Regions from separate parts of the Shewanella sp. 10N.286.51.B8 genome, predicted to be linked through region 1. Evidence: predicted binding sites of a transcription regulator. Region 1 holds the regulator's gene; each other region holds the start of a gene.
The links. Region 1 encodes LexA, which represses DNA repair genes until DNA is damaged. Its sites were predicted from a motif close to TACTGTATNNNNATACAGTA; they were not measured.
Positions count from the first base shown of each region.

Region 1 (7,468 bases):
GCTCATTTTAATCCCTTACTTTCCGTGACCAACAACATCAGCAGCCTGAACTGCATCGCCAGAGTTATTACCCCAGGCATTTCGCTCATAAGTCACCACTGCAGCAAGCTGTTGTGGCGTAAGTAGCGAGTTAAATGCTTGCATTGCCGTGCCAGGTTTACCATTGATGACAATATTAAGATGATCCGTCACTGGACCGACGATGAGTGGGCTGCCTACTAATGAAGGGAACGCGCCAGGTAAGCCAGTACCAGCAGCTTGGTGACATGCAGCGCAGCTAGTCATATAGACTTGCTCGCCCATGGTCATTAACTCATCCATCGTCAAGTCATCCAATACCACAGCTTTAACTTCTGCTGCTTGTGTTGCCGCTTCAGTCACAGCTTGTGTTGCAGTGTCTTCAAGTTGTTCAGCTGTAGGTAAGCTTGCTGGTAAAGTCACAGGCGTTGACGTGTCTGCGGTAGAAGTGCCTGCACTAGGAGCGTCTGCAGTGGTTGGTGTAGCGCTAGAATTTGTCCCATTGCCACTCACATCAGCCGCTTGCACGGTATCGCCAGAGTCATTACCCCAAGCATTACGCTCATAAGTGACTACTGCAGCAATTTCAGTTGCCGTTAGCTGCTTGGCAAACGCTTGCATCGCAGTGCCAGGCTTACCATTAACGACAATATCGATATGGCCAGACACTGGGCCTTTAATCATTGGACTGCCAATTAGGGAAGGGAAGACGCCAGGTAAACCAGCACCATTAGGTTGGTGGCAAGCCGCGCAGCGACCCATGTAGATTTGTTCGCCTTGGGCCATTAACTCGTCATAGCTAAGGGTTTGGCTCAGTGAGGCTTGTGCAGCGGCTTTAGCATCGACAGCAAATTGCTTTTGGTCGATTAGCCATTGGTCAAAGTCTGCTTCAGAAACGGCTTCAACAACAATAGGCATAAAGCCATGATCTTTACCGCATAGTTCGGCACATTGGCCTCGATAAGTACCTATTTTATCGATTTTAGTCCAAGCTTCATTGATGAAACCAGGATTTGCATCTTTTTTAACGGCAAATGCTGGTACCCACCAAGAGTGGATAACGTCATCCGAGGTCATTAAAAAACGTACTTTACGATTTATTGGTAAAACCAGCGGCTTATCGACCTCTAAAAGATAGGTGTCGGTTTTATCTGCGGTGCCAGTAATTTGGTCTGCTGGGGTAGATAATAAACTGAAAAACTCGACATCTTCATTGAAATAGCTGTAATGCCATTTCCATTGAGAGCCCGTCACTTTGACTGTCAGTTCAGCATCGCTGGGATCTTCCATAGCAATCAGCGTTTTTGTTGCTGGGATTGCCATGCCAATTAGGATTAGAAATGGCAATACTGTCCAAGCTATTTCAACCTTGGTACTGTCATGAAAGTCGGCTGCAACTGCACCCTTAGATTTTCTGTGATAGATCATGGAATAAATCATGATCCCAAAGACCACGACACCAATGGCGCAACAGATATACAAAATAATCATATGCAGGTCGTAAACCTGGCCACTGATCTCTGTTACACCTTGAGTCATGTTTAAGGGCATCTCTGCCGCTGTGAGTGGGGTTGCAAGCAACGCCACCATTAATCCGTACAACAATCGCTTCACAAGACTACTCCTCTGCTAATTGCGAATTGCAATTACAAAGAAAAGCCACACAGTAATACTCTGCTCTATGCAAACTTTTCATACCCGAAAAAGTTTGATCATTTCAAAGTACACGGTGGCTTTGAGCTTGAAAACTCAATTATGTTATTACGTTACGGTGCCACACTTGTACCTAATACTGAACTTATCAATTATATTTGACGCTTTACATTCAAGGCTTTCTATACCGCACGGTACCAGCTCAATCTTTTAATAGCGTTTGTATCTTTTTGACATTTATTCTCGGCAGTACGATAAATTGTTACTACCTTGTTAACTACATTACTTGGAGATTAAATATTGATCAAGATCACTTTATCATCTAATTTGCTGAAAAAAGTGCAAAAAAAAGCCCCTCAGCGTAGTGAAGGGCTTTTTTAGTCATATTTTACTAGTGAAACGAGGTAAGGTTTACCCGAGTCTGTACTGCTAAAGTTTGCGTTAATGGGTCGCCTTCAGGTAAGTGAGTATTTACATCTTCAATGATAAGCCCTTGGGCTAAGGCATTTTTGGCAACCAATTGAATGCGGCGATTGTCGCGGGCATCTAATGGTGGTGTCCAAGTAATTACTGCACTTGAAGTACCGTTAGTGAGCGCTTTTTCCATCGCCCACAGGGTTTCGACTTCATCTTTGGTGTGAACTAACAATACTCTGTCCATACGAACATTGGCATTAGCAAGAATTTGCTTATAACCGATATGCGGCGGATTAATCAGTACAATCCAAAGGCCTTGCTGACTTAAAATGGCTAACTGACTGCATAATTGAGTCAATTCAGTTAAGCCTTGGTTTTGGGTGCGCTTGGTTTCAATCCCTTGTTTAGTGGGTAAGGGATCAGATGCCATATCTACCCATAATCCAGGGTGACGCGGTGCATTGCCTATTAATGTGTTCATAACCAACCTCCATTACGAATAACGCCAACAGCAAGCCCTTCAATCGTTAGGTTTTGGCAACTTAAATCAACTTTAATCGGCTCATATTCTGCATTTTCAGCATGTAAATAAATAATATTGCCTTTCTTTTCAAATCTTTTCACGGTTACATCGTCTTCAAGACGTGCCACTACAACTTGACCATTGGTGGCAGTTTGCATTTTATGCACTGCTAATAAGTCGCCCTCTAAAATACCAATGTCTTTCATACTGTCGCCTCGAACGCGTAGTAAGAAATTAGCATTGGGCTTAAACATTTCTGGGTCAACTTGGAAATACTGTTCAACATGCTCTTGAGCAAGGATAGGTTCACCTGCAGCAACTTGGCCGATAAGTGGTAAGCCTGCTTCAACTTCCTCCTCCACCTGCACCATGCGGATCCCGCGAGAGGTACCAGGAATAATTTCAATACAGCCTTTTTTTGCCAGTGCTTTTAAGTGTTCTTCAGCGGCATTGGCGCTTTTGAAGCCTAATCGAGTTGCAATTTCTGCACGAGTTGGCGGCATACCTGTTTCGGCGATATTACATTTAATTAGCTCTAATATTTCAGCTTGGCGTGGCGTTAAAGGTCTCATATTGATTCCTGTTTTTTTATACAGTGACTGTCATTATATACAGTATCGGTGGTCGCGCAAGTATTAACCAAATTAATTTAACTATTATCATCTAATTCTTGTTGGCTATATATGGGGGCACGGTTAAGTATATGTAATTTAATTATTTAGTTAATGAAGGTAAGTCAGCTTTTTAAACCGATGAAATTGGCTATTTCTCACATCGTTTGTTTAAACAGTATATTTATACAGTAGTGTTGATTGAAAATAGGTTGGTTGTTATTCGGATATGGCTATTTTTTACTGAACAAATATTCTCTGTATAGACCCTTGTTAGTGAAACTGAACCATTATCTGGTATTCTATGGCCAATTAATTGATGTTGAATATGCGAACACTCATGTTAAAACCTGACTCAATCATAGCAAAATCATTACGTTGGATTCAAAAACTGATGGTGCACACGGTTGTTGTGCCTGAAGATCCCTTTGCCGATCTGAACTTAGACCCAGATAAACCAGTGGTCTATGTGATGAAGACAGAATCACTCAGTGATATTGCGGCATTAAATGAAGTGACCGCCAAATATGGCTTACCGAGCCCTTATGAGCGACTAGACGTTGATGGCTTAAATACCCCTAGAATTGTGTGTATTGAAGGTCGTAAGCCTCTATTTGGCAAGCGTTTAAGTGGCGAAAAATTTGTTGATAACTTCACCAGCTTATTAGCCTTACATAAAAAAAATGATCAACTTGATATTCAATTGGTGCCAGTGAGTCTGTATTGGGGACGTATCCCTGGTAAAGAAGATGACACCATGACCGCAGCCGTATTTGAGCGTGAAAACCCGACCTGGTTACGTAAATGGTTGATGATTTTGTTCTTAGGTCGCCATAGCTTTATTCAATTCTCAAATGCTATGTCGCTACGTTATATGGCTGATGAACACGGCACTGATGTCAGTATTGCGCATAAACTTATCCGTGTGGCGCGAGTGCACTTTAGACGCCAACGTAAAGTGATGACAGGCCCACAACTGCCAAATCGTCAGGCAATGTTCAACTCATTATTAAAGTCTGATGCCATTGCTCAAGCGATAAAAGAAGAAGCGCTTAATAAAAAAATTCCTGAAGACAAAGCCCGCGAAAAAGCTATTCAGTATTTAGATGAAATTGCAGCGGATTACTCAGACAGCTTAGTGCGTATTGCTGAGCGCTTTCTTACTTGGTTGTGGAATAAGTTATACAGCGGTATTAGCATTAAAAGCGCTGAAAAAGTGCGTAAGCTGCATCATGATGGTCATGAAATTGTCTATGTGCCTTGCCATCGTAGCCACATGGATTACCTACTGCTGTCGTATATTTTGTATTACCAAGGCATGGTGCCGCCGCATATTGCCGCCGGTATTAATTTAAACTTTTGGCCAGCAGGCCCTATGTTCCGCCGTGGTGGTGCTTTCTTTATTCGTCGTAGCTTTAACGGTAATAAACTTTATACCGCAGTGTTTCGTGAGTATTTAGATCAGTTATTTGCTAAAGGCTATTCGGTTGAATACTTCACCGAAGGTGGTCGTTCTCGTACCGGTCGTTTATTAGCGCCTAAGACCGGCATGTTAGCGATGACAGTTAACTGTGTACTGCGGGGCATTGAACGCCCAGTAACCTTAGTGCCAGTTTATCTTGGTTATGATCATGTGATGGAAGTGTCCACCTATCATAAAGAGTTAAGCGGTAAGAAAAAGCAAAAAGAATCAGTGTGGCAGGTCTTTGGTGCGCTGCGTAAATTAGGCAACTTTGGCCAAGGTTACGTTAACTTTGGCGAGCCAATCAATGTGCAGCAATTTTTAAATCAACAATCGCCAAATTGGCGTGAAGAAATTGCTCAAGATCCGGATCAAAAGCCATCATGGTTAACGCCAGCAGTAAATGTATTGGCCAATAAAGTGATGACTAACATCAATGGCGCCGCCGCAGCGAGTTCGGTGACATTAGCAAGTATGGCGCTGCTGGCTTCAGAGCAAAACGCCCTGCAGCGCAGTGAGCTTGAAACCCAGCTAGACCTCTACCTGAAAATCTTAAAGGATGTTCCTTATACTGAGTATGCGTCGGTGGCTGAGGGCTCAGCTCATGACCTAGTTGAGCAATGTTTGTCGCTGAATAAATTTACCTCAACCACAGATGCCATCGGCGAAATTATCGCAATTGAAGATAGCTCAGTGATTGCGATGAGCTATTATCGCAATAACATAATTCATCTAATGGCAGTGCCTTCATTAATCGCCAGTTGCTTGGTGCAATATGAAGAATTTAGCCGAGAAAAAATCCAGCAAATTGTTAATGATTTTTACCCATTATTGAAAGCTGAGCTGTTTATGGGCATTGAAGATTTAAGTGCCTATGTGGATCAAGTGCTTGATTTGTTTGTTGAACAAAAGCTAATTTCCGGTAGCGATCACTTTGAAGTCAATCAAAGTAATGTCACTCAGTTAATGTTATTGTCCGCCACGGTCAGTGAGACCCTACAGCGTTACGCGATTATCTTTAATTTACTGGCTTACAAACCAGAAATTGAGCGTTCTGATTTAGAAAGCGCCAGCCATTTATTGGCTCAGCGTTTAGGTGCTTTACATGGAATTACTGCGCCTGAGTTTTATGATAAAAAGCTCTACAATAATTTGAGTGTGAAATTAAAAGAATTAGGGTATTTATCCGCTAACGATAATCAATTTGAAGTCATCCGAATACGTGATCATGCCAATGGTATGCTGCGTTTATCTGTTCGAAAAACCATTGTTGATAGTGTCACAATGGAACATGGGTAATAACTAATTTTATGAGTTCGACACAATCTCAACCGCAAAATAAATCCTTATTGGGCGGTGCTATGATCATCGCCGGTACCACAGTCGGTGCTGGTATGTTTTCTTTGCCTGTGGTCAGTGCAGGCATGTGGTTTGGCTATTCATTAGTCATGTTAATTGGTATTTGGTTTTGTATGCTGGTGTCAGGTCTGATGCTACTTGAAACCAATTTGCATTTTAAACCCGGTGACAGTTTTGACACCTTAACTAAGGTAACCTTAGGCCAGTTTTGGCGGATTATTAACGGGTTATCTATTGCTTTTGTGTTGTACATCCTGACCTATGCTTACATCAGTGGTGGTGGCTCGATTGTTAATCACACCCTTGCGGGGATGGGGATTAACTTACCTCAACCGATCGCAGGGTTAGTGTTTGCCGTCGTACTTGCTGCAGTGGTGATCATCAGTACCAAAGCGGTTGATCGCATTACCACCATTATGATTGGCGGGATGTTAATTACCTTTTTTCTCGCCATCGGAAATCTGCTGATTGATATTGATAGCGCAAAATTATTAATGCCAGATGGTGAGGCGAGTTTCTCGCCTTATATTTTAGCGGCGCTACCTTTTGGGCTGGCCAGTTTTGGTTACCACGGCAATGTGCCAAGCCTAGTTAAGTATTACGGCAAACAACCTAAAGTGATTTTAAAAGCCATCTTTATTGGTACGTTTATCGCCTTAGTGATTTATAGCTGCTGGTTAGTGGCAACCATGGGCAACATTCCCCGTAGTCAGTTCAGCGACATTATTGCCCAGGGCGGCAATATGGGTGTGTTAGTGGGCGCTCTGTCAGATGTGATGGCGAGTAAATGGCTTAATACCATGTTGACCTTGTTTGCTAATCTTGCTGTGGCGTCATCATTCTTAGGGGTGACCTTAGGCTTGTTTGATTATCTAGCTGACTTATTTGGCTTTGAAGAAAGCAATAATGGCCGCATTAAAACAGCTGCGATCACCTTTATCCCGCCGACAGTATTAGGTTTGTTATTCCCTAATGGTTTCTTGATTGCCATTGGCTTTGCGGCATTAGCGGCGACCATTTGGGCGGCGATAGTGCCAGCCATGATGGCATACAAATCGCGCAAAATGTTCCCTGATGAGAAGAGCTTTAGAGTCCCAGGTGGTACGCCATTGATTGTGGTGATTATTGCATTCGGTGTCATCACCGGCGCATGTCATTTGTTGGCGATGGCTGAGTTACTGCCAGTTTATAAATAATACTTTAGCTAGATAAAGTGGTGTTTAAACACCGAAATGACCTCCAAAAAGCCCTTTGAAAAGGGCTTTTTTATGGGCGTTTTCTAGCAAGTAAGGATGTGACTGTTAGCATTTTGACTAAAGGTGTGTGTAATTTACGACTTGTGACCGATAGTGACTAGCCATGGCTTGCTGATATTGTTGTCTATATAAGGCTATGATTTTAAGTTGTATTTATTATTTAAATGTC
Region 1 is NZ_JBFRKG010000035.1:10,076-17,543, reverse strand. It holds gene ctaD (cytochrome c oxidase subunit I) at 1-6, opposite strand, end outside; gene coxB (cytochrome c oxidase subunit II) at 16-1,632, opposite strand; gene AB4160_RS13675 (cell division inhibitor SulA) at 2,063-2,569, opposite strand; gene lexA (transcriptional repressor LexA) at 2,566-3,183, opposite strand; gene plsB (glycerol-3-phosphate 1-O-acyltransferase PlsB) at 3,563-5,983, shown strand; gene mtr (tryptophan permease) at 5,995-7,239, shown strand.

Region 2 (7,468 bases), on a different contig from region 1:
TAGCTAAGAATGATTTAAACATTAACCATATAAAAATTGAGAATTTGAACATTTACATGATAAAAATTTCGATGAAGACGCTGGCAGTATTTTTGGGTTTGTTGATTTTAGTCGGCTGTGGAACTGAAGATAAGATAGTGTCACTGTCAGGCAATACCATGGGGACCACTTATCATATAAAAGTGGTACGTAATGAGCGCCTGCCAACCACTCAACTACTACAAGCTGAAATTGATATCGCTCTTGAGTTAGTTAATGATCAAATGTCCACTTACAGACCGAAGTCAGAACTATCACGTTTTAACCAGCTAGGTGTTAATCAACGCCTGAAAGTTTCAGCGGATACAGCCAAGGTTTTAAATGAAGGCTTACGCCTTTACGACACGACTCAAGGCGCGCTGGATATTACCTTAGGGCCATTAGTTAACCTATGGGGCTTTGGTCCTGATAAGCGCCCAACAGCGATCCCAAGCGCTGAAACGATTGCCGAGATGAAAGCTAAATCGGATATTCATGGTTTTAGTGTCAAAGATTTAACTGTCACCAAGTTAAGCCCTGATCTCTACATTGATTTATCTTCCCTTGCTAAAGGCTATGGTGTCGATAAAATTGCTGCACTACTAAATAAATACCAAGTAGAGGGATACTTAGTGGAAATTGGTGGTGAGATTAGCGTTAAAGGTGTTAAAAATGACGGCAGCCCATGGCGTGTTGCAGTTGAGAAACCTTCGAGCCAAGGGGCGGCTATTCAACAGGTGATAGAGCCTGGTAATATGGCGCTAGCGACATCTGGCGATTACAGAATTTATTATGAAGAAAACGGCGAGCGTTTTTCGCATTTAATTGACCCTAGAAGCGGTTATCCAATAAAGCATAAGTTAGCGTCAGTAACCGTTTTGCACCCTAGTAGTATGACTGCAGACGCTTATGCAACTGCAATGATGGTATTAGGTACGGAAGAGTCTTTAGCGTTAGCTGAGCGTGAGAAACTGCCAGTTATGCTGATTGAAAAAGACGACGATGATTATGACGTATTTTATAGTGAGTCGTTTGCACCTTACATTCGTTAATGGCATTTAAAGATTTATTTGATGACCAATTTAGCTTGGAGAATATGATGAGTACTTTTATCGCAGCATTTGTGGTGTTGTTATTATTTTTTTTATTAATGTCCGTGGGCTATATCGTGAAGCGCAAGGCGGTTGAAGGCAGTTGTGGTGGTTTAGGTGTTTTGGGTATTGAGAAAGCTTGTGATTGTGATGACCCATGCGATAAACGCAAACGCCGCATGGCTGAAGCTGAAAGAGAAGCAAAACTGAATCAAAACCGGATTATCTAGTGCGCCAGCATTAACTTTAAGCCCACTTTCAAGTGGGCTTTTTTACGACTGTTACAAAATTTACAAAACTAATTACAGCTAACATTTACCCTTACTAGTGTGATTATTGTCACTATTAAAAACCAGCAGAATTAGCTAGAGATGTGATTCTATTAAGAAATATTCAAACGTGAAAATGCTGAAGCGAGATAAGAACCTAAGTTATAATGATAATAGTTATCAATGACTAAGTTTATGATAATAAAGGGGAATTGTTTTTTGAAGTCACATGTACTATGCTGGTCGAAATTGATCCAGATCAATCTAGCATTTAAGGACTAAATCATGAAAGGCCATCCAAAAGTAATTAGTCAGCTTAATCGTGTACTGACATGTGAGCTCACTGCCATTAATCAATATTTTCTTCACGCGCGTATGTTCAAGCATTGGGGACTCGAAAACCTCAATGAGAAAGAATATAAAAAATCTATTCAAGATATGAAACATGCAGACAAGTTAATTGAGCGGGTATTGTTTTTGGAAGGTTTACCTAACCTTCAACAATTAGACAAGTTACGCATTGGTGAGCATTGCGAAGAAATGTTTGATTGTGATCAGCAAGCGGTAGTCGAGCAGTTGGTCGTTTTACGAGAGGCGATTAAGCTTTGTGAAACAGAGCGCGATTACGTTACTCGTGATTTATTAGAAGATTTACTTGAAGATGAAGAAGAGCATCTAGACTGGATTGAAACCCAAAAAGAGCTGATTAACCAAACCGGTATTCAGAACTATCTTCAATCACAAATTAAAGATTAATAGGACATTATCATGAAAGGTAATCCAGAAGTTATTGCAGCTTTAAATGCATTATTAACCGGTGAGTTGTCAGCGATGGATCAATACTTTGTACATGCACACATGTACGAAGATTGGGGATTTGATGAGCTTTATACGCGCATCTTACATGAGTCAGATGACGAAAAAGCCCATGCTGCTAAGTTAGTTCAGCGCATTCTTTTCTTGGAAGGCACGCCAGATGTTGCAAGTCGTGAAGCATTAAACATCGGTAAAGACGTAGAAGAGATGCTTAAAAATGACTTGAGCTACGAATATCAAGTTGCTGATCATTTACGTGAAGTCATCGCTTTATGCGAAGTAAAAGGCGACTTCCAAACCCGTGAAATCTTAGAAGTACTACTTGATGATACTGAATCTGATCACATGTATTGGTTAGAAAAACAAATTCGATTAATTGATCGCGTTGGTTTACAAAATTATCTGCAAACCAAAATGTAATCATTGAGTTTGCTACAAAACAAAAGCCTAACTGAGTTAGGCTTTTTTTATGGGATTTTTAAGCGTTATAAATTGGTAACGCTATAGTTTGAACTGATTAATCATATTGGTTAGCTCCACATTGATTGTGGCAATATTATCCGTTTCATTTCGCTGCATAATGCCTTCATCATTTAAGGTTTCAACCATATCGTGAATTTGGTGCATGCTTCGATTAATTTCCTGAATAACAATATTTTGCTCATTTGCTGAAGTGGATATCTGGCTATTGAGGGCATTGATTTGAGCAACAATAGTACTCATGGTTTGTAAATTATCAGAAGTATTACTGACCTCAGTAACCGTGTCTGAGCAGGCTCGTTCAGTACTGCCAATGGCCGCCACCACCGCAGTGGCTTCAGCTTTTAATTTTGCCAGCGCGATTTCAATTTCACTGGTACTTGTTTGGGTGCGACTGGCAAGGGCGCGCACTTCATCTGCAACCACAGCAAAACCACGCCCTTGCTCTCCGGCCCTTGCAGCTTCAATCGAGGCATTAAGCGCTAACAGGTTGGTTTGCTCTGCAATACTCCCAATCACATCAACAATGCTTTGAATACTGCTGGTTTCATTATTCATGTGCTCGACATTACCAGCTGTTTGATGGATTTCAGCAGCTAAACCTTGGATACCCACTTGGGTTAAGTTAATGGTCTTCAGTGATTGCTCGCCAGTAATATTAGCCTCATTAGTATGCTTGGCTGCGGTTTCGGTATTCTCAACCACAGTGACAGCGGTATTTGATAGCTCTTCAATGGCGGTCACAATTTGGGTTGTTTCATTGGTATGGGCTGTCAAAATTTGTTCGCTGTTTTGGCTATAGTGCTGCAGCTTATCAATACCGGTAGATAATTTAATTGTCGATTTATTGATGGCTAACAACATGGTTTGTAGTTGTGAAATAAAGGCGTTAATTCCGAGGGCAATTTTTCCGATATCGTCATCATTTTTGACTTCCAAACGACGGGTTAAATCACCATTACCTTGAGATAAGCCAGTGACTAAGTCACGTAGTTCATTAATCGGTTGATAGAGCTTATTCAGTAGTATTAATAACGCCACAACAGATAAGCCAAGTACCAATAATATGATGCCGCTGAGTTTTAATGTGGCATTAACAAGCGGTGCGAAAGCTGTTGCTTCATCGAGGGTGACAATCACATACCATTGGTTGTTATCAATTAAAGGGATTTTTTGACTAGCAATAATCGTGCTAACGTCATTTATATCACTGAGCGCCCATGAGCTATCCTGACCGAGAATACTTTGATAGATCTCGCTTAGTTGGCTATTGCTGCTGATATTGTCTTTTTGATTAGTTAAGGCTGAATTAGAGGCTAACACTAAGCCATTTTTATCAATAATAAAGCCAGTGGCACCTTCAATATCTGCTAATGCTTGTAGTTGCAGTTGCAAGTAGTCAAAACGTAAATCCGCCATGATGATCCCGCCATCAATTGGGTGCATAACCCCGACCATAGGTATACCGTCTGTACGGGTAAAAAACACTTCGCTGAGGGACAAGGTATTTTTTTGTTTGCCGTTTTGGTACCAAGGACGAGTGCGGGGATCATATTTATCGACTACACCGACGCCGTCAGGAAAAGACTCTGAAGCAATAGAGGCAAAGGATTGGCCATCATCAAACCCCATAATGACTTTAGAGACGCCACCTAATTTCGCTGTGTATTGAGTCATGGCGACATGGCCGGCATCCACATTGTTATGACGGTATAGACTCGCGAGTTCAGTTACCGCGGAAGTGGTGCGATTAAATGAGCTTTCTATTTCACTGACTTTGGTTTTTATTTGGTGGTGGATGTCGGTTGTCAGCTTGTCTGTTATTTGTTGTTTTAATAATTGGTGAGTGACCAGCCCGCTAATGATCAAGGCGAAAGCTAATAGAATTGTTAACGCAAATAGTAAACTCGCTTTAAAGCCAAACTTGTTCATAACTCACCTAATTGTATTATTATTTTTGTTTGATTGTACCTGCTTATAAATCAAAATATACCCTAAGCTCATAAAAAAGTTAGTGATTTGCATCATGTAATGTTGATTTTGTTTTTGTGTTGTCTGATGTTTAGTGTTCTTACTGTTATTTATTTGTATTGCAAATTAGCGCTATTTTGTAATTTGAAGCTTTCAACGCGACTGGTGATAAAGGTTTAATTTGAACACTGTTTTTATATACAGTATCATGATGTCATTCAGTGACTTCTTTATGAAAACGCCATGCGTAAAATTATCCACATTGATATGGATTGCTATTATGCCGCAGTTGAAATGCGTGATTTTCCACAATTGCGTGGTAAACCTATTGCTGTAGGTGGGCGCAGCGATCGCCGTGGTGTTATCAGTACCTGTAGTTATGAGGCGCGTAAATATGGCGTTCGTTCTGCTATGTCGAGTTATCAGGCATTAAAACTCTGCCCAGATTTGATATTGGTGCCAGGCAGGATGGAGGTTTACAAAGCGGTTTCGCTGCAAATCCGTGAAATATTCCATCGTTATACAGAATTAGTTGAGCCGTTATCATTGGACGAGGCGTATCTTGATGTTACTGATTGTGATGCATGTAAAGGTAGCGCCACCTTAATTGCTGAGCAGATCAGAGCTGAAATCTTTACGGTAACCGGGCTTACTGCTTCCGCGGGAGTCGCACCGATTAAGTTTTTAGCTAAAATAGCTTCTGACTTAAATAAGCCTAATGGTCAATATGTGATCACGCCTGCTGAGATCCCTTCGTTTATAAAATCATTATCCTTAAGTAAAATCCCTGGGGTGGGAAAAGTAACCTCGGCTAAGCTTGCAGCGCTCGGGCTTGAAACCTGTGAAGACGTGCAGCGCTACCCGAGTGACAAGCTCATCAGCGGTTTTGGTAAATTTGGCCGCGTGTTAATTGAGCGCACTCAAGGTATCGATACACGTCAAATAAGCCCAAATCGTATCAGAAAGTCGGTTGGGGTTGAGACCACCTTAGCCCAAGATATTTTTACTATAGAGCAATGCAGCAATGTCATGCCGCAGTTAATCCAAGAGCTTATTAGCCGGGTGCATCGCAGTGCTAAAGACCGGCAAATTCATAAACAGGTAGTAAAACTTAAATTTAACGATTTCAAGCAAACTACCATTGAGCATCGCAGTGATGAAATGTCGCTTAACTTATTCCAGACATTGTTAACTCAAGCACTAGAGCGGGCCAATGGCCGAGGTATAAGATTAATCGGTGTCAGTGTTGGTTTAGCTGATAATAGCCAGCCAGAAGTGGTTACAGATGATAATAGCGAGCAATTAGATTTGCAGTTCTAGTGATTATCGCTAGAAACAAAAAGGCTGTCTTTTCTTATATCAAGAATAGAGCAGCCTTTTTATTAAGCGCGTAATTTAATAGAGAGTTAAAGCTCAGCCTTTTGCTGGAATACGCTCTAGTACCGCAAGCAGTAGTTCCCAATATTGGCCAACAGTGGTGATGTTCACCATTTCGTCAGGGCTATGTGGGAAACGAATGGTTGGGCCAATAGAGACCATATCCATGGTTGGGTATGGTTCTTTAAATAGTCCACATTCAAGACCGGCATGGATAACCATAATCGTCGGGTCTTTCTTATAAATATCATTATACGTTTCACGGACAATGGCCATCACTGGTGAGCTATTATCAGGCTTCCAACCAGGGTAAGCGCCTGATAGATCAATGCTAGCACCTGAAAGGTTTGCTAATGCCGTTAATTGCGTTTCAATTTGCACTCGGCCTGAGTCAATCAATGAGCGGATAAGACATAGCACTTCAACAGATTCGTTGTCAGTGTTAATCACTCCGACGTTAAGCGATGTTTCAGTCACACCTTCAACTTCATCGCTCATACGCATTACGCCGTTAGGGCAGGCGTGCAGTAAATCGATTAAGGTATTTTGCGCATCTTCACTCATGACTTTTGCTGGAGCGTCAATGGCTGCAAGTGTTAGCAACATGTCAGGGTCAGCAATTGCCAGCTCTTCACGAACAATCGCTTGATATTGAGCAATGGCTTGCTCAAGCTTGGCTTTATTTTCGCTTGGCAGCATAAAGTTGATGCTAGCTTCACGGGGGATAGCATTACGTAAAGAGCCGCCAGTGAAGTTAACTAATTCAATTTGTAAATCATCACCATAACTAAATAAGAAACGGGCTAATAATTTATTGGCATTGCCGCGACCTAAATGAATGTTGACGCCTGAATGGCCGCCCTTTAAACCTGAAAGGGTTAAGCTAAAGCTGGCATTGCTTTGCTCAGGTGCTTGCCATGACATAGGAACGCTTAGCTGTGCATCAACACCGCCAGCGCAACCCATGTAGATTTCGCCTTCTTGCTCTGAGTCAGTATTAATTAAAATATCAGCATCAAGGTAACCTGCTTCAAGGCCGAAAGCGCCAGTCATGCCCGCTTCTTCATCAATGGTAAGCAGCACTTCTAATGGACCATGTTTAATGTCGTCAGCGCCAAGAATTGCTAACGCTGAAGCCATACCAATACCGTTATCAGCACCTAAGGTGGTGCCCTTGGCTTTTAGCCATTCGCCATCTACATAGGCTTCAATAGGATCTTTTTCAAAATCATGCACTTTATCGGCATTTTTTTGTGGAACCATATCAATGTGGGCTTGTAATACCACAGTCTTGCGTTCTTCCATTCCAGCATACGCTGGCTTTTTAATGATCAAGTTACCGACTTTATCTTCGACGACAGGCAAACCTTTCGATTTAGCCCATTGCTGGATATGTTCACTAAGTGCTTGTTCAAACTTGGATGGATGCGGAATCGCACAAATTTG
Region 2 is NZ_JBFRKG010000007.1:119,447-126,914, forward strand. It holds gene AB4160_RS03350 (FAD:protein FMN transferase) at 57-1,070, shown strand; gene nqrM ((Na+)-NQR maturation NqrM) at 1,118-1,339, shown strand; gene bfr (bacterioferritin) at 1,664-2,134, shown strand; gene bfr (bacterioferritin) at 2,147-2,614, shown strand; gene AB4160_RS03370 (methyl-accepting chemotaxis protein) at 2,696-4,606, opposite strand; gene dinB (DNA polymerase IV) at 4,889-5,965, shown strand; gene AB4160_RS03380 (aminoacyl-histidine dipeptidase) at 6,059-7,468, opposite strand, start outside.
Region 2: the regulator LexA is predicted to act here: its motif matches at 4,832-4,851, upstream of dinB (DNA polymerase IV).

Region 3 (7,468 bases), on a different contig from region 1:
ATACTCTTGTGGCAGCGCGTTGTCGCTCACTCCAGGTAGTACATTGACTACACTACCAGTGATCAACCTTGCAGCGTGCTTAACGCCCTCTAAAGAAATATCAGCACCTGCAATCCAAAATTGGGTATCTGCGTTTAATAAGTGTTGGTATTGACTATCAAACTTAGCTAAAAACTTCACGCCGTTTTCAGTTAGTTGGGTTTGATGAATCTTACCCACATCAATGCCGCGATAAACTAACGTTGAGCCTTGATTAATCTCATCAGCATTATCGGCTAGCAGAGTGAATTCGATGCCTTTGACAGCACTTTCTTCATCAGGGTAAAGCACAAAGTTGTCACCATTTTGCGCCGCGGCAGAATTAGCGACTGAATTAAAACTAATTCCGCCAGCGAGCAGCGATGCCAAGCTTTCGGTATTGACTTTAATGCCCGACATAGACGCATCAATTTTTAGACCTGACACGTTCCAGAACTGGGACTCTTGTGTCACTAAATGGGCGTACTGTTGCTCGATAAACGTGCTGATATTAATGGTATCGCTGTCAATTAAGCGATAGTTTACAACTTTCCCTACAGGTATTTGACGGTAAAACACCATTGAGCCGATATCCAGTGAGCCTAATTTTGAGGTGGTCAGCGTAATAAGCACCCCATTAGTATCAGGAAGCATAGTTGGCGCATCTTTTAAGGCGACAAATTCAGATGCTGAGCTGCCATCACCGGGTTGAACGGCAATATAATTGCCTGAAAACAAGGTATCTAAACCTTCAATACCAGTGATACTGGCTTTAGGCGTGACCAACCAGAACTTGGAATTTTTATTGAGAAATGGTTCAGAGCGATAATCCATAATAATTTTGACATTAACGCCAGACAATTCATTGTCGATACTGATATCTGTCACCTTACCAACGGTCAAACCTTGGTATTTGACTAAGGTTTTACCTATGTCGATACCAATGGCACTAGGAAAATGGACTTGAATTTCAATACCAGATTCTTTAATGCTTTTGACGCCTAACCAAGCACCAAGGGCCAAGGCCACAATCGGTAATAACCAAATTGGCGAGAATAATTTCTTTTTAACAATTTTTGGCGATTCAATTTTTGTCATTATTTTTTTCCAAGCGATCCCAAAGTAAACGAGTATCCAAAACTTTTGCAGCTAACTGTGTCAGTAAGATAACTAAAGCAAATGCGGTAGCAGCAGGCGCAGGTTTAGCGTCTAATAGTTGCCCCATATTAACCACGGAAACGGTTAACGCAATAACAAATAAATCTAACATCGACCATCTGCCAATCCATTCAATTATATGAAAGCCAATCATTAATTTCTTTTTTGAAATAGGTAAATTGAAACTAATAGCAGAGAGGTATATCGCTAAACCAATAATTTTGAGCCAAGGGACTAAAATACTGGCAGCAAATACGATAATAGCAATGGGGATCATTTCTAAGTGAACTAAATGCACGATACCAGAGAAAATGGTGTCATAAGTGACCTTGCCCTGATTGGTTACCATAGTTATAGGGTAAATATTTGCTGGTACCAGTAAGATTGCTGCTGTTATAAGTAGAGCCCAGCTTTGCTGTAAACTGGCCTGATTTCGAGCTTGAATTTTAGAATCACAGCGACGACATCGGCTACGGCTAATGCTATTTATTTTTCGGCAAACAGTACACAAACAAAAACCAATTTGTTTTCCTTGAAAAATTGGCATTTTACTCGTCATGTGTAAACCCCCACATATGTTCCAAATTGTACTCTCGTTGTAAAAATAAGATCACCAAAAAAAGCATACTAAAAGAAAAAGTCCCCATACCAAGATGTATATCAGCAAAGTCAGAAAGGTTAAATGCCGCCACCAAGAATGAAATAACATAAATTTCTAACATGGTCAGCTGCGATAATAGAACATGGTTTTTAAGAAGATTTCGGTAGGTGTGCTGCCAAAAAGATGATTGTAACTTTAATTTAACGATAAAGACTTGTATTAAAATGGATACAATCAATAAGCCGGGAGCAATAACCGCAGAAGCCATAACCGCAATGGAGACAATCCAATAGCCTTGGTTGCCGACAGCAATAGCTGATTCGTAAACCGTACTGGTTCTGACACTGCCTAAAAAATGAATTTCAATGACAGGTAAGACTGTGGCAGGGATATAAAATAATAACGCAGCAATGCATAAGGCAAGCATGCCATTAATTGAGCAGTAAGGCACGTCGTAAAGAGTAGTGTGACAGCGAGGGCATAGCGCCCGAACATTGGATGGAAGGGCTCTTTTTTGTACCGCTAAATCACAGGAACGACATAATAATATTGTGTTTGGGTCAAGACTTTTCGGCATATATAAACGTAAACCGTCCACTTAGAGAAACATTAACGGGTAATATAATAATGTTAAACACCCTGTTTTTGATTAAAAACACAGTGGAAATATTATTTATCAAGTTACAATAAAAACAGATAATACCAGAATAATCAGAATACTTGCATCAGAAGTTAGTTCTATGACACTCTATGCACTGTATATAAAAACAGTAAGAGGTTAATCATGGCTGTAATAACAAAGTTTGTCGTGGTAAGAGAAGGGGTTGAGAAGATGACGTTTACATCTAAGAAAGAAGCTGACGCCTACGACAAAATGCTCGACATTGCGGATAACTTAGTGCCTTTTATTTCTGGCGCTGAGCTGGAAATAGAGGAAAATAGTGTCGAAAAACTTGCTTTTTATCTTGCATCTAACAAGGATGAACTTGCAAATTTATTAAAAGGGATCGTAAAGCCTAAAGCGGCTACACCCAAAACAGCAAACAAAAAAGCCACTAAAAAAGCGGCTGCAGAATAATAAAAACCTCACTTAGGATGGAAAATGAAAGCTGAGTTTTATGACACATTAAACCGCCAAGTACTGGCATTAATGACCGGTGAAGACGACCTTATTGCAGGAATGGCAAACTTTTCAGCGTTATTAAATGACAACTTAGATGATATAAATTGGGTTGGCTTCTATATTAAGCGTGAAGAACAACTCGTTCTTGGTCCGTTTCAAGGAAAAGTTGCTTGTACACGTATTGTGATCGGTAAAGGTGTATGCGGCACAGCAGCGGCAAATGATGAAACACAATTAGTGGCAGATGTGCATCAATTTGCAGGACATATTGCCTGTGATGCTGCCAGTAATTCTGAAATTGTAGTCCCTGTTCGCCAAGGCAATGACGTAGTTGCGGTATTAGATATTGATAGCCCATCATTGAATCGTTTTGATACAGACGATAGAAAAGGCTTAGAAATGCTAGTAAAAAGCTTTGAATCTTGCCTATTTGCTTAATTAGCGACCAAATATAGCAAATTGCGGGTCGCAATCGCTGCCATGAGCTTTATAATACCGAACAGCGCGCATTGCTATGGATAAAATTTATTTACTGTAAAATTACAGCTAAGTGAGTTAATTTGTTAAAGCATGTTTCAATTGCTTTAGCAATCGAATAAGAAGTGCTAATTTGAACGTTAAGCAAGATCTGTTTAACGAAAGATAAACGACTGTACTCGCAAAGAAAGCTGAGACTCAGTCCCTTTTATAACGTGGAAGTAAAAATGGAATCAACAGACAAGTTGACCGACACCAACGCAGTTTTAGCGTATTTATATGAAACATTTCCTTTATGCTTTATTGCAGAAGGTGAAACTAAGCCATTAAAAATTGGGTTGTTTCAAGATTTAGCTGCTAGGTTGGCTGATGATTCTAAAGTAAGTAAGACACAATTACGTGTTGCACTTAGACGTTATACAAGCAGCTGGCGCTACTTGAAAGGCGTTAAAACTGGTGTTCAACGTATCGATCTTGACGGTCAAGATTGTGGTGAGTTAGAACAAGAACATATTGACCACGCTCAACAAACGTTGAAAGAAGGTCAAGAAAAAGCCAAAGCTAAGCGTCAAGCTGTAGCGGCTAAAGCGGCGCCTAAAAAGCCAGCAAGAAAACCTGCTGCAAAAGCACCGGTTAAAAAAGAACGTCCAGCTAAGCCTGCAAAACCTGCCGCACCTAAAATTAATTATGTTGCTGCAAAATTTGACGAGCTTAAGCAAAAACAACGTGTTAGTGTCAAGTTAGGACAGAACCCAGTACCTGGTGTTATCACTGACATTAAGAAAGAAGATATCCATGTCCAGCTAGATACGGGTTTAATTGTTAAAGTTCGTGCAGAGCATATTTTATTATCGTGATCATTTAAGGAGTAACTTGTTGATGCGAAAACTCACTTTGGCTGCGTCGATTGCCACTTTATTTGTCGGTTTTTCGGCTTGGGCAATTTCACCAACGATTCAAATCAACGAGTTACCTAAACTTGAGCAAGAGCCTCAACATAAGGTTGCGAGTAAAAGGGTAACGAATTTATTTACTCGTTCTCATTATCATCGCTTTAACCTTGATGATGCTTTTTCTGAGTTGATTTACGACAGATATTTGCAACAACTTGATTTTCGTCGCAATGTTCTGACTCAAGCTGATGTTGATACTTTTAAACAGTATCAACATCTGTTTGATGATATGGTCAAATCTGGCAATATCTCACCTGCCTTTGATATGTACTCCCTAGTACAAAAACGTCGTTATGAACGTTTTACTTATGCACTTACTTTACTTGATAAAGAATTCGACTTTACCGAAGCTGGTGACGCTTACGAATTCGATCGTGAAGAAGCTGCTTGGCCAAAAGATGAAGCTGAATTAAATGAGTTATGGCGTCAGCGAGTTAAATATGACGCACTTAACCTAAAACTTGCCGGTAAAGATTGGAAAGAAACCGCTGAAGTATTAGGTAAGCGTTATAACAATGCCATTAAACGTTTAAGTCAAACACAAAGCGAGGATGTATTCCAAGGTGTGATGAATGCCTTTGCGCGTACTGTAGAACCTCATACCAGTTACTTGTCTCCTCGTAATGCAGAACGTTTCCAAATGGAAATGAACCTGAGCCTTGAAGGTATTGGTGCAGTTTTACAAATGGATGATGATTACACAGTAATTAAAAGTTTAGTTGCTGGTGGCCCCGCTGCTACCAGTGAAAAATTATCACCTGAAGATAAAATTATTGGTGTAGGCCAAAAAGACGGTGAGATAGTCGATGTTATCGGTTGGCGTTTAGATGATGTTGTAGAGTTAATTAAAGGCCCAAAAGGCAGTGAAGTTAACTTACAAATTTTACCTAAAAAAGGTGGCGCCAATGCAAAAGCATTTGAAGTGACCATTATCCGCGATAAAATTCGACTAGAAGATCGCGCTGCAACGTCAAAAGTCGTTGAGCCAACTGAAGGTGAATACGCCAACCGTAAAGTCGGTGTCATTCAAATCCCAGGCTTTTACATGAACTTATCTGTTGATGTAGAAAAAGAACTGGCTAAATTAAAAGAACAAAACGTTGAAGGCGTTATCATTGATTTACGTCGTAACGGCGGCGGAGCGTTAACTGAAGCCACATTATTAACGGGTTTGTTTATTGATATGGGCCCAGTGGTTCAAATTCGCGATGCAAATGGCCGTGTTACTCAAAACCGCGATAATGATGGCAAGAGCGCATATGATGGCCCATTAACTGTCATGGTTGATCGTTATAGTGCATCAGCGTCTGAAATTTTTGCAGCGGCATTGCAAGATTACGATAGAGCCTTAATTGTAGGTGAAGCCAGTTTTGGTAAAGGTACTGTGCAGCAGCACAAGAGCCTTGGCAGAATTTATGATATGTACGAAAAACCTATTGGTCATGTGCAATACACCATTGCTAAGTTTTATCGCATTAATGGTGGCAGTACCCAGCTTAAAGGTGTTACACCCGATATTATGTTCCCAAGTGCATTAGAGCCGGGTGAATACGGTGAATCTGAAGAAAAGAATGCACTGCCATGGGACAAGGTTCCTGTCGCGCAATACGGCACGTTAGGCAATATCAAACCAGAGTTAGTGACTAAGCTTGACGAAAAGCATCAGCAGCGTATTAAAGCAGATGTTGAGTTTGGCTATATCTTTGAAGATATCGCTGAGTTTAAGAAGCACCACGATGATAAAACCATTTCATTAGTTGAAAGTGAGCGAATCGCTTCACGTGAAGATGATGATAAGCGCTTACTTGATAGAACCAATGAACGCCGTGTTAAAAATGGTTTAGAACCATTAGCCTCTTTAGATGACGATGAAGAAATCGAAGACGGTGCAGATACTAGCATTGAGGCAACTGAAGTGGCACAAGCAAATGAGGCTGACGAAGAAACTGAAGACGAGTTAGTTGTGCCAGATGCTTTCTTAGACGAAACAGCATTAATCACCTTAGATATGGTTGATGCAAAGAAACTCGCACTGAAGTAAACTTTATTTCGTGCCAAAAAAACGCGCTCTAAGCGCGTTTTTTATTAAGTGAATTTTAGCTCTAACAAGAGCAGTGTTATTCAAGGATTACCTATGACTCAAGCACAAGCAAAACATCTTAAAGATTATAAATCACCTTTATTTACCATTAGCCATATAGCGCTAGATTTTGATTTAAATGGTGCAGAAACTCAGGTCGTTGCAAAGAGTAAAATCCAAAGAGTTGGCGAGCACAAAGAAGCGCTGCATTTAGTTGGTGAACAAATTCAGTTAACCTCAGTGTTAATTAATGGCCACAAAGCTAACTATAAAACAGAAAATAACCAGCTTATCATTGACACAGAGCTAACAGACTTTGAATTAACGGTTGTTACTAAACAAGATCCTGAAGCTAACTCAAGCCTAGAAGGTTTGTATATGTCCGATGGCGCTTATTGCACTCAGTGTGAAGCAGAAGGCTTTAGACGAATTACTTATTTCCTTGATCGCCCCGATGTTTTAGCCATTTATAGCGTCAGAATCGAAGCAGATAAAGCAGCGTTTCCGTTTTTATTGAGTAATGGTAATTTAGTCGAGCAGGGCACTTGTGCTGATGAAAGTCGCCACTTTGTTCGTTGGCAAGATCCTTTCCCAAAACCGAGCTACTTATTTGCGTTAGTTGCAGGCGATTTTGATTTATTAGAAGATAAATTTATCACCCGTAGTGGAAGAGAAGTAAAGCTACAAGTATTTGTGGATAAGGGTAATTTACATAAAGCCAATCACGCCATGGTGTCATTGCAAAAGTCGATGGCATGGGATGAGTCGCGTTTTGATTTAGAGTATGACTTAGATATCTACATGATAGTCGCGGTAGATTTTTTCAACATGGGTGCAATGGAAAATAAAGGCCTCAATGTATTTAATACCAAGTATGTATTAGCAGATACCGCCAGCGCGACAGATGAAGACTATCATGGCATTGAATCCGTTGTTGGGCATGAGTATTTCCATAACTGGACAGGTAACCGAGTGACTTGTCGTGATTGGTTCCAATTAAGCCTTAAAGAAGGGCTCACGGTATTTAGAGATCAAGAATTTAGTTCCGATTTAGGTTC
Region 3 is NZ_JBFRKG010000017.1:30,793-38,260, reverse strand. It holds gene AB4160_RS07465 (MlaD family protein) at 1-1,116, opposite strand, end outside; gene AB4160_RS07460 (paraquat-inducible protein A) at 1,103-1,735, opposite strand; gene AB4160_RS07455 (paraquat-inducible protein A) at 1,725-2,354, opposite strand; gene AB4160_RS07450 (YebG family protein) at 2,562-2,855, shown strand; gene AB4160_RS07445 (GAF domain-containing protein) at 2,880-3,338, shown strand; gene proQ (RNA chaperone ProQ) at 3,605-4,234, shown strand; gene prc (carboxy terminal-processing peptidase) at 4,257-6,371, shown strand; gene pepN (aminopeptidase N) at 6,465-7,468, shown strand, end outside.
Region 3: the regulator LexA is predicted to act here: its motif matches at 2,531-2,550, upstream of AB4160_RS07450 (YebG family protein).

Region 4 (7,468 bases), on a different contig from region 1:
AAATCTTGCGGGATAGCGAGACCTTGTTCAAGTAAATATTGCTGTAAACGTTGATATTTACTGGTAGGAAACCGATGCTTTTTAGGTAACGCCAGCTTGGAGTAGCTGGCGTGATAAACGAGTGGAATAGTCATTAAAGCTGTTTAATAGCCCAACTCATGAACTCTTTGCGTGTTTGCTCATCAGCTTGTAACCACCAATATTGCAGCATTTGCTCAGGATGAGTTGCCGCTTTATCTGTTACAGCCGATGTCGTTGCGGAAGCTGTCGCAGTTTGAGTCACAGGTGTGCTAGCAACTACTGCGGTCGAGGTCACGGCCGCTGTTGTGGCAGTTGCAGTGTTTACTGCGGCTGGAGCGACATTGCTACTGGTTGCAGAAGCTGCTAATGCGTCAATATCATCACCTTTATTACTGCCAAATAACCCGCCTAAAAATGAACCTTCTTCAAAATCGGTTTGGGTAATTGTGTAATCGACTTTGCCATTATCTTGGCGTGAGATAATCACTTGGGGATCTTTAGCAAAGCTTTTAGGGCGTTTTACAAATTCTCCGTCTGCGGGCTTAAGAAAATACTCATGATCGCCATCGACTATAATAGTGACAATAAAAGGCGCTGATTTTATAAAGCTTTGGCTATCGCTGAAGTCATCTTCAATCATATCGTGGTAACGGATGGCTATTTTATGGGAGCCATTACTAAGGTCTAGATCTGATTTATGGGTAAACTTATTGGTATCAATTTCTTTGCCATCCAATGCTAAATACTCAAACGACATTGGAATGGTTAAATTTGCCGCTAAAGCTGATGTTGATGTAGCTAAAGCAAGTAAAGTGGCACTTAGCGTTCGGGTAAAATTCATTGTTGCTCCTTAACGATTTAAATTTCTATTAGGTCGTTCAAACATCTGGATTCTTTCCTCTATATAACTAATTGCTTGACGACATTTTCCTAAGCGTCGATGTAGAGAGAGAATTTCATTTTGTAATCTGATTTTGTCAGTACTATGACAGTTTGCAAGTGCAGATTCCATTTCTGCTATTTTTTGTTCAAAGGTTGTAGCCCAATTCAAATGTTTGTTCAGCTCTTGATAAATTTGGTGGCTGTTTTTCATTACATTACTGGCTATCCAGCCAAAGCCACTGTCTGAATGTTGTTGCTGTTGTTTTTTTGCATAGCGTGCACGGCTATTGTCACGTTTTTGCTTTTCAGTATTCACATTCAGGTTGGTGGTCACTAAGGCTCGTCTTAATGCGGTAAAGCGATCTTGAATGCGCTGGCAGCTAAGCTCAATGATTCTGACATCAAGTTTGAAAGAAAGTTGCTTTTCTAATTGCTGAATGTCTTTTTTTAATTGGGCAATACAAGGGCTTAATTGGGCACCTTGTTGAATAAATAATTGTGAATTAAATCGTTCAATATCTTGCAGCATTTTCTTTTGTTGCGCAGGTAATTGCTGATCGTGATGTAAGGCATCTTGTTCTAATGAACTGAGCTGCTGTTTTAATTGGTAAATGAGTTGGTTGGTGTTTCTCATAGCCAAGCCGTCCAAGCTAAATGTGCTGCAATGGATAATACAGTAATGATAAATAGCGGTTTGATAAAGGGAATACCAAATCTTATAGCAGATTTAGCCCCAATAAATGATCCCGCCATCATACAAACACCGATCCACAAACCTAATATCCAATCCACTTCGCCTAATAAGGCAAAAATGACTAATGCGGTAACATTACTCACTGAGGTCATTAGCCTTGCTAAGGCGCAGCTGTTTAATAATGGCAGCTTATGCAGCCTGATGCTGGATACTGTCCAAAATGCGCCAATACCGGGGCCTGCAAAACCATCATAAGCACCTAAGGTCATTCCTTGCACTATTTGTTTGTTTTGAGATGGCAACCCGGTGGGTTGATTGATGATAGTTTCGCCCATCGCTTTGGGACTTATAAGGGTGTAGATTGCAATCCCGATAATGATCAGCGGTAAGATTTTTTCGAGCCAAGCAGCATCAATAAAATAAACTAAAAAACTGCCGATGATGGCACCTATAAAGGTCGTCAAAAATGCAGCCCGCCAGAAGGAAGGTTTAATGAGTTGTTGTTTGTAGTAGGTATAACCTGCAGTAATAGAGCCGAAACAGGCTGCGAGCTTATTGGTACCCAATGCTAAATGGGGTGGAACGCCCATCGTTAGCAGTGCAGGGATAGAAAGCAAACCGCCACCGCCAACAACGGCATCTATAAAACCTGCAACAACACCAATTATCGCCAGAATGACCCAATGACTAGGGTCTAACAAAAATTCCAAAAAAATACCTATTCAATAACTTTACGAAATGGCGGTAGGGCATCGAGTAACGATTTACCGTAACGCTTGGTAATTAGGCGGCGGTCTAAAATAGTCACTCGGCCATAATCGTCTTCTTTGCGCAGTAATCTACCACAACTTTGGATTAATTTACGTGACGCATCTGGAATGGTTAATTGTAGGAAAGGGTTGCCACCTTTGCTTTTTATATATTCCGCATGTGCTTGTTCAACTGGTGATGTCGGCACTGCAAAGGGCAGTTTGGTGACAATCAGGTTGGTAAGGTAATCCCCAGGTAAATCTAATCCTTCTGAAAAACTGCCTGTGCCAAAGATAATACTGGCTTTTCCGGCATCACAACGGGCTTTATGTTGAGTTAGCACCTGTTGTCTTGGCATAGTTCCTTGAACAAATAACTGCTCTTTAGGCATTTTACCAATAATTTGATCTGTCACCTTTTCCATTTGCCAATAAGAGGCAAACAGCACCAATGTTGCCATTTCATCTTCAACTAATGCCAATATCTGCTCTGCAAGCTCATCGGTAAAGGCTTCATCTGTAGGCTCATTCTTCATTTGAGGAATAAATAATGTGGCATTATTTTGATAATCAAATGGCGATAGTAACGCCAAAAAGCGGCTGCCATCATTTAATGATAACCCGACTTGATGGGCAAAATGATTAAAATTATTCAGCGCCCGCAGTGTTGCGCTGCACAATACAACACCTGCGGCTTTTTGCCACAGCATAGATTCGAGCATGAAACCCACTTCAATAGGAGACGCACAAAATAAATAATCCTGTTGTTTACCTGTGATCAGTTCAGCCCAGCGCGCCATGGGCGCACCTTTTTTTGAGTCTTCTTTAGCGAGCATTTTCCATAATTTATGCAAGTTTTCTAAACGCTGGGAAATAAAGCCTGCTTCTGAAAGCACTGTTTCTGATTGATGTTTAGGTAACTCACCATCTTTTATCGCTTCACTTAAAACGGTTTGAATTTTATTAAATTGCTTTAATGCAGAATTCGATGCTGAAGCTAAGTTTTCGGCCTGTATGAGTAATGATTCTGGTAATTTGCCATTTTCAAATCTTAAACGGGTTTCTGGGTTGGCAAAGAGCTGCGGCTGGGTATCACAAAAATGTGCCACTTGATTAAGCTGGCTAACCAGCTCATTAATGTGATCTAGCATCGCTTGCACTGGTGCAATAATATGAGTGGTTTTTAATTGGTTTTGTAATTTAGAGCAGGTTTTACCTGCCTTTTCTAGCCAATCAGCTGTGCCGCGAAGACTTGCTTGGGCGCTGGAGAAATCTCTGGCAACTGTTGGCAGATGATGCGCCTCATCGATGACATAAAACATCTCTTCAGGCTCTGGTAAAATAACGCCGCCGCCCAGTTCTAAGTCGGCAAATAACAAACTGTGGTTAACAATGAGTACGTCCCAGGTTTCGACATCTTCACGGGCTTTATGAAAAGGGCAGTTATGATGATTGGATAACTGACGATGGCAGCTGTGTTTATCACAGCATATTTGCTGCCATAAAAAGTCAGGAACAGGTTGCTCTAAAGTGTCGATTTCACCGTTCCACTTTTTATCTTGGTAATCTTTATGGATTTTTTTGAGTTGGTCAATCTGGCTTTGATCAGGCTTTGTCTGCCACATCGCCATTTGTGAGGTGTCTTCGGGGCCAATCATGGCTTCAAGCTTTGCTAAGCAAACATAGCGCTGACGGCCTTTGACTAAACCAAATTTAAAGTCTACCCCAGACTGTTGCAAAAAGAAGGGTAAATCTTTATGCAGTAATTGCTCTTGTAATGCTACGGTTGCCGTTGCTATACAGACTTTTTTCTTGCTGGCAATGGCTAACGGAATCGTGCCAAGAATATAGGATAAGGATTTACCAATACCGGTGCCGGCTTCACAAACCATAATGCGACGGTGTTTGTCATATTCACCGGCCAGTGTTTTAGATATTTCAGCCACCATATAGTTTTGCTCACGGCGAGAGCGAAAATTTGGCATTGCCGTCGCGATATCTTTATAGATAGTGCGGATCTGACTTTTGACTTTATCCGTTAACATGAGTGACCTATTCGCATTCTTTGCTTACTGTTTATGTGTTCGCTGTTATATGCTGTACATAATAACAGTGAATTGAACTGCACGAAATATTTAATCGAGCCAAAAACTATGACAGTAAGCGTAAATAAGGTGACTTCTATCAAAGGGCGAGTGTTGACGCGGCATTCAGCTTTTCGTGATGGTCGACTTATATTGCAATATTATTTAAAAACGAGATCTGGCCCTGTGCTGATAGAAGTGGACGGGGCTGAAGTAGTGTGTTTTTGCCGTCAAATAGATATACCAAAACTCGCAGGACATATTCATCAAGGTTGCAGAATCGAAACTGTCGCGCTTAAAAACTTTAATCACCAAGCTATCGCCTGTATTTACTTAAAGTCAGCCAGTGTACAAAGGCAGTTTTTGCGGATTGCCAATGATATGGGGATTGAGATTTATGAGGCAGATATTAGGGCAGAGCAGCGATATTTGATAGAACGCTTTATTGCCTTTGATGTTGAGTTTATCGGGCAATCTAGTTTAGAGGCTGATTTATGTAACAGTCAGAATACCAGCTTAAGTCAATTGCCGGTGTACCAAGCTGTAAAAGCAAGAAAAAGCGATAATGACATCTCGCTTTCTATGATTTCGTTGGATTTCGAATGTAGCCCTAGCGGCGAGTTATATTCAGTTGGCTTATATGGGCAAGATTATCAATTAGTCATTATGGTGGGACAGCCTCAAGAGTCAGAGCACTATATTCAGTGGGTGGTTACCGAAGTTGAGCTTATTAAGCGATTAATTGATTGGTTTGCCGAATATGATCCTGATGTCATTATTGGCTGGGCGGTCGTCACTTTTGATTTGTCACTATTGTATAAACGTTGTCAGTTACATTCGATACCGTTAACCATTGGTCGTGGGGCGACGGTATTAAGCTGGAAGGTTGAAGATAAGCATCGCCCTGAAACCTTATCTTTACCGGGGCGAGTGGTGCTAGATGGCATCGATTGGATTAAAGCGGCATTCTATCATTTTGAACGCTATTCATTAGAGCACGTATCGCAACAATTACTAAATGAAGGCAAGGCTATTGACCATGTTGATAATCGCAGCCAAGAAATCTGTCATTTGTTTGCCCATGATAAAGTCGCATTGGCGTTTTATAATATTACCGATTGCCGCCTAGTATGGGATATTTTTGATAAAACCCAGTTGCTGGCTTTTGCCATTGAACGGGCCAAACTAACCGGCTTAGAATTTGGCCGCGTTGGCGCATCTGTTGCTGCTTTTAATAATTTATACCTACCGCACTTACATCGAAGCGGTTTTGTTGCCCCTGCTCACCCAGCTAGTGATGGACTTGAATCTCCTGGTGGCTATGTGATGGATTCTATCCCGGGTTTTTACAAAGATGTTTTAGTGTTGGACTTTAAAAGCCTTTATCCATCAATTATTAGAACGTTTTTGATTGATCCCAAAGGCTTGGTGGTGGGCGAACAGCAGCCTGACGAAGTGACTGTGCCGGGTTTTCTCAATGCAAGATTTAGCAGAGACAACCCCATATTGCCAGAGCTAATAGCAACACTCGCGCAGCAGCGTGAGCAAGCCAAACAACTTAACAACCAACCTCTGTCCCAAGCCATTAAAATAATCATGAACTCTTTATATGGCGTATTGGGCTCTAGAGGCTGTGTGTTCCATGATGCCAAGCTTGCAAGCTCGATTACCATGCGTGGCCATCAAATCATGAAGCAAACCAAAGCTTGGATTGAAGAGTTGGGTTATAAGGTGATTTATGGTGATACCGACTCTACCTTTGTGTGGTTAGGAGAAAAGCATCAAATAGACGATATTAGTCAGTTAGGTCATATGCTGGCACAGGAAATTACCCAAAAATGGGCCGATTTTTGTGCTACCAAGTTTCAGTTAAAAAGTTATTTGGAACTTGAATTTGAAAGTCACTTTAATCAATTTGTCATGCCGACATTAAGAGGCTCAGATGCTGGCAGTAAAAAACGCTATGTAGGGGCAACCACTGACAAGGAGGGACAATTAGCACTGACCTTTAAAGGCATGGAGCAAGTCAGAAGTGATTGGAGCCCTTTAGCCAGAAGAATGCAATATCATTTATACTTGTTATTATTTACCCAAGGGGACGTTAGAGGCTACTTGTTAAAGCAAATTAAGGAGCTTCAAAATGGCTCATTTGATGATGAACTAATTTTTAGAAAACGCCTAAAGCGTAACATTGAAGATTATACGGCTAAATCTTCACCACATGTGAAAGCCGCAACGCGTCTATGTCAAATAACAGGTAATTCGGAGCTTGGTAAAAGAGGCACCATGATCGCTTACAGGATGACTCTGAATGGTGCGCAACCTATAGAAGCAACCAATGAATCAATTGATTACCAATATTACCTTGATAAACAAATCGAGCCCATTGCAGAACCAGTATTAGGGCTCAAAGGTGACAGTTTTGATAGTCTTGTGAGCAATCAGATGTTGTTACTTTAATGTTGCTGGCTGTGTAATTTATGGTGATACGTTATCATTTTTATGTCTTTTGGTAGTGGTTTGTGCTTTGCAATGTGCTTATTTAGTTTATTATGATATTTAATCGATTTATCTCTTTGTTTCATGCTAATTCATCATGCTAGCCTTCAGTTAATGGAAAAATTCTATGCAAATAGATTATTTAAAATAATTAATGATGAAAATGAAATGGGAAGGTTTAGCTCGATGAAAAAGACTTTAATCGCATCAACACTTGCAGCAGTTATGTTTGTACCAACAGCTTCTGCTATCGAAATCTATAAAGATGAGAAAAACTCTGTTGCTATTGGTGGTTTCATCGATGCACGTATTTATAGTGGCCAAGGTGAAACTGAAATCGTCAATGGCGCATCACGTATTAACTTCGCCTTTGATCGTCAAATGAATGATGGTTGGGCAACCTTTGCTAAATTCGAGTGGGGTGTTAACCCATTCGGTAACAGTGAAATCGTTTATAGTGCTGGTAGTCAATTTGAATCACAAAGCGATGACTTTCTAAATAACCGTTTAGGTTACGTTGGCGTATCAAATGATACTTA
Region 4 is NZ_JBFRKG010000003.1:107,605-115,072, reverse strand. It holds gene AB4160_RS01175 (histone deacetylase) at 1-134, opposite strand, end outside; gene AB4160_RS01170 (DUF2057 domain-containing protein) at 134-862, opposite strand; gene AB4160_RS01165 (primosomal replication protein) at 872-1,537, opposite strand; gene AB4160_RS01160 (TSUP family transporter) at 1,534-2,307, opposite strand; gene dinG (ATP-dependent DNA helicase DinG) at 2,316-4,391, opposite strand; gene AB4160_RS01150 (DNA polymerase II) at 4,500-6,890, shown strand; gene AB4160_RS01145 (porin) at 7,116-7,468, shown strand, end outside.
Region 4: the regulator LexA is predicted to act here: its motif matches at 4,442-4,461, upstream of AB4160_RS01150 (DNA polymerase II).